One region of the Kitasatospora sp. NPDC048722 genome, then DNA from elsewhere that is predicted to be linked to it. Evidence: riboswitches for the same ligand, from Rfam matches in the RefSeq annotation. Region 1 holds a riboswitch; the other holds the start of a gene.

Region 1 (2,193 bases):
TCCTTCTGGAGATCCATGTTCTCCTTGATCTTGTGCATCGGGACGTGGCCCGGGCCCTCGATCATCACCTGGACGTCGCGCTCGCGGGCGATCCGGCCGAGCTCGCCGAGGGTCTGCAGCTCGGCGAACTGCGCCTCGTCGTTGGCGTCGGCGATGGAACCGGGCCGCAGGCCGTCACCGAGCGAGAAGGTGACGTCGTAGGCGGCGAGGATGTCGCAGAGCTCCTCGAAGTTCGTGTAGAGGAAGTTCTCCTTGTGGTGCGCCAGGCACCAGGCGGCCATGATCGAGCCGCCGCGCGAGACGATGCCGGTCTTGCGGCGGGCGGTGAGCGGGACGTACCGCAGCAGCACGCCGGCGTGGACGGTCATGTAGTCGACGCCCTGCTCGCACTGCTCGATGATGGTGTCCCGGTAGACCTCCCAGCTCAGCTCCTCGGCCCTGCCGTCGACCTTCTCCAGGGCCTGGTAGAGCGGCACGGTGCCGATCGGCACGGGGGAGTTGCGCAGGATCCACTCGCGGGTGGTGTGGATGTTGCGGCCGGTGGAGAGGTCCATGACGGTGTCGGCACCCCAGCGGGTGGCCCAGGTCATCTTCTCCACCTCCTCCTCGATCGAGGAGGTGACGGCGGAGTTGCCGATGTTGGCGTTGATCTTCACCAGGAAGTTGGTGCCGATGATCGCCGGCTCCACCTCGGGGTGGTTCACGTTCACCGGGATGACGGCACGGCCGCGGGCCACCTCGTCGCGCACGAACTCGGGGGCCAGGCCCTCGCGCAGGGCGACGAACTCCATCTCCGGCGTGACGATCCCGCGCTTGGCGTAGGCGAGTTGGGTCACGGCGGCGCCGCCGCGGCCGCGCAGCGGGCGGCGGGGGCGGCCGGGGAAGACGGCGTCGAGGTTGCGCAGGTTCCCGCCGCGCGGCGAGGTGTGCTTGATGCCGTCGTCCTCGGGGCGGGCCTCGCGGCCGTCGTACTCCTCGACGTCGCCGCGCTGGCGGATCCACGCGTCGCGCAGGGCGGGCAGGCCGCGGCGCACGTCGGGCTCGTAGGCGGGGTCGGTGTACGGGCCGGAGGTGTCGTACAGCGGAACGGTCCTGCCGTTGGTGAGCACCACCTCGCGGAACGGGACCCGCAGATCGGGGCGGGATCCCTCGCGGTGGGCCTTGCGCCAGGCCGGGGTCGGGTAGCCGGTGCGCTCGCTGCTGGGGGCGCTCTGGGCAGACTGCGGCTGTGCGTCGAACGTGGTCATCTGACCTTCACTCCCTACGCCGGCATTACCCGGTCCAGGTTCCTGCGGTCGGCACAGCCTCCGGCCGTCCGTCGACGGACCGTTCAGCGCCCTCTCAGCCCGGTGCTCCGAGCTCCCGCGTCCGCAGGCGGTGTTGCCTGCGCATGACGCCCAACACCGTAGCGAGCGGATCGCCGCAGGTCCAGAGGGCTTCCGGTGGACGGGCGGCGGGCACAGACTGGAGCCCATGATCGGACTGACGGGGCGGGTCACGGGGAAGGTCGGCGCGGGACTGGTCGGGGAGGTGCTGGTTCACGTGCCCGAGCGGCAGGGGACGGAGGCGTTCCTGGCGTACCTGGCGGTGCCGGGGGATCCGCTGCCGACGGGCACGCAGGTGATCGTGGTCGAGTACCAGGCGCCGCGGACGGTGTTCGTGTCGCCGGTCTGACGGACGATCCCCCTCGTCACGGGGCCCGTGACAGGACCGGGACGAAGTCACGACGTCACCTACTGGCGCACCCGCACGAACAGGCGCAGAATCTCCGCTGCCACCGCGTCCGCGCACTCCTGCACAACCACGCGCAGCCACGGAGCGGTGTGCCTTGAAGGGGGAGTCGGCCGATGGTTGTCGGCGTCGTCGCGGGGGCCGTGGTGGCCTCCATCATCGTTGTGATCATCCTGTTCAAACTCATGTGGCGGGTCGCCGAGCCGAACGAGGCACTGATCATCTCCGGGTCGAAGCACGGGGACGGCCTGGGCTTCCGGATCGTCACCGGGCGGGGCACCTTCGTCGTCCCGGGCATGCAGGCGGTGCGCCGCCTGTCGCTGGACCTCAACGAGGCCGAGCTGGACGTCGAGTGCGTGACGCAGCAGGGCATCCCGGTGCACGTCAAGGGTGTCGTGATCTTCAAGGTCGGCGACGACTCGGTGTCGATCGCCAACGCCGCCCGGCGTTTCCTGGACCAGC
Region 2 (2,193 bases), on a different contig from region 1:
CGGCCTCGCCGGCGGGGGCGGCCGGCGCGGCCGGGGCAGCCGGGGCGGCGGGCGCGGCCGGGGCGGGCGGCAGGACCGGCGGCGGGGCGTCGATGTAGCCGCTCTCGGCGACCGGCGCGGCGGGCGCCACCTCGGGCGCGGCGGGGGCGACGGGCGCCGCCTCCGGCGCGGGGACCTTGGTGAAGGCCACGGTGGGCTTGTGCCCGCCCTCGGCCGGCGCGGCGTCCGCCGGGGCCTCGGGCTCGGGCACCCGGCCGAAGGCCATGGTCGGCTTGTGCCCGCCCTCGGCCGGCGCGGCGTCCGCCGGGGCCTCGGGCTCGGGGATCCTGCCGAAGGCCATGGTGGGCTTGTGCCCGTCCGGAGCCGGGGCCGCTGCCGCGGCCTCAGTGCTCGAGGGCTGCTCCCCCTGCGGCCCGGTGGGCCCAACCTCGCGCTCGGTGCTCACGGACGACCTCCATAGCTGACAGAACCAAGGACCATAGTTTTTCGCACTGCCGATTCGATTGCCGTAAGGACCCCTCTGAAGAACTCATAAGAATCCTTAGGCGGGACCGACGGCCCCGCTCGACGACACGTTCCCGGCGGCGGCTCCCCCACCCCCGCCGAACGTCCCGCGATGCGGACCGCACGCCCCCTGGCCTTGGGCGTTCGCCCCGGTGCCGGTTAGCCTGTCGCTCCAAACTGACACGCGGGAGCTTGGACCTTCCAGGCTGAGAGTGCGCTGGTCGACCGTACGCCACGGGATCCCGGGCGGACCGTCGAGGGGGCGCTGACCGCCGGAACCTGTCCGGGTAATGCCGGCGTAGGGAGTATCGGCCATGCCGCCTGCTTCGCCATCCTCTTCTTCGGGCGCGCCCGAGTCCAAGGGTTTCTCCGAATCGTCCACGACCGGTCACGACGGGCCCGCCGCCGCGGCCGCGCTGCTGGACCGGCCGGACAAGGCCGAGGCGCCGCTCGTCCTCGACGCCGAGCCGCCGCGCACGCTGCGCCTGCGCGACCACTTCGCGCTGTGGATGAACCTCGGCGTCAGCCTGATCGGCTTCTCCACCGCCGCCACCGTGCTCGGCGCGCCGGGCAGCGAGCTCTCGCTGGCCGCCGCGGGCACCGCGATCGTGGCCGGCACCGCGGTGGGCACCGCGATGCTCGGCGTGGCCGCGCTGATCGGCGCCCGCACCGGCGCGCCGGCGATGGCGAACCTGCGCGGGCTGTTCGGCACCCGGCTGTCCTACGTCCCGACGCTGCTGAACATCGTCCAGTGCATCGGCTGGGGCGTGTTCGAGCTGCTGACGATCGCGGCGGGCGCGCAGACGGTCGCCCACACCGACGGCTACCGGTGGCTGTTCGTCCTGCTCGCGGGCGGGCTGACCACCGTGCTGACGATCTGGCCGCTCGGCTCGATCCGGGTGCTGCGGCGCTTCGTGGCGGGCGCCGTCGCCGTCGCGATGGTCTACCTGACCGTCCAGCTGGGCCGGCACGGCGTGCCCGACCCGGGCAAGGGCAACTGGCACGGCTTCCTGGGCGCCACCGACGCCATGATCGCGGTGTCGATCTCCTTCGTCCCGCTCGCCGCCGACTACACCCGGCACTCGCGCACGCCGCGCTCGGCGTTCTGGGGCAGCTTCTCCGGCTACACCTTCGCCCAGGTGTGGTGCTACGCGCTGGGCCTGATGGCGCTGCTGCAGTCCGACGGCGACCCGAACAAGATCTTCGACTCCTTCCTCGGCGTCTGGGCGGGCTGGCTGTTCCTGCTGGTGCTGGTGCTGCGCGAGACGGACCAGTCCTTCGCCAACGTGTACTCGACCGCGATGTCGGTGCAGAACCTGCTGCCGCGGGCGGACCGGCGGGTGCTGTCCGGCGCGATCGGCCTGCTGACCACCGTGCTGGCGCTGCGGATCGACAAGTTCACCGACACCTACACCAACTTCCTCGGCCTGATCGGCTCGGTCTTCGTGCCGCTGCTGGCCGTGCTGGCGGTGGACTACTTCTTCGGCGCCGGCCGCAACGGCTGGAACCTCACCGCCGAGGCGCCCTCGCGCTGGCTGATGCTGCTGCCGTGGGTGCTCGGCTTCGCGGTCTACCAGTTCATCGCGCCGACCCCGGTGGCCGGCTGGTGGACCGACTTCTGGACCTCGGCCCAGGGGGCGCTGCACTTCACCCCGCAGGAGTGGACGTCGGCCTCGCTGTTCGCCTTCG

The links. A riboswitch is a leader RNA that binds a small molecule or an ion and turns the genes downstream of it on or off. The one in region 1 is predicted to bind thiamine pyrophosphate.
Region 2: linked by a shared signal. The riboswitch ahead of AB0C76_RS13060 (cytosine permease) and the one ahead of thiC (phosphomethylpyrimidine synthase ThiC) in region 1 are both predicted to bind thiamine pyrophosphate.

What each region holds. Positions count from the first base shown of each region.
Region 1 covers NZ_JBEZGX010000015.1:128,963-131,155, reverse strand. Annotated here, with positions in the region: gene thiC (phosphomethylpyrimidine synthase ThiC) at 1-1,247, opposite strand, end outside; TPP riboswitch at 1,242-1,376, opposite strand; gene AB0C76_RS14225 (hypothetical protein) at 1,474-1,674, shown strand; gene AB0C76_RS14220 (SPFH domain-containing protein) at 1,848-2,193, shown strand, end outside.
Region 2 covers NZ_JBEZGX010000014.1:25,022-27,214, reverse strand. Annotated here, with positions in the region: gene AB0C76_RS13065 (trypsin-like peptidase domain-containing protein) at 1-445, opposite strand, end outside; TPP riboswitch at 679-826, shown strand; gene AB0C76_RS13060 (cytosine permease) at 819-2,193, shown strand, end outside.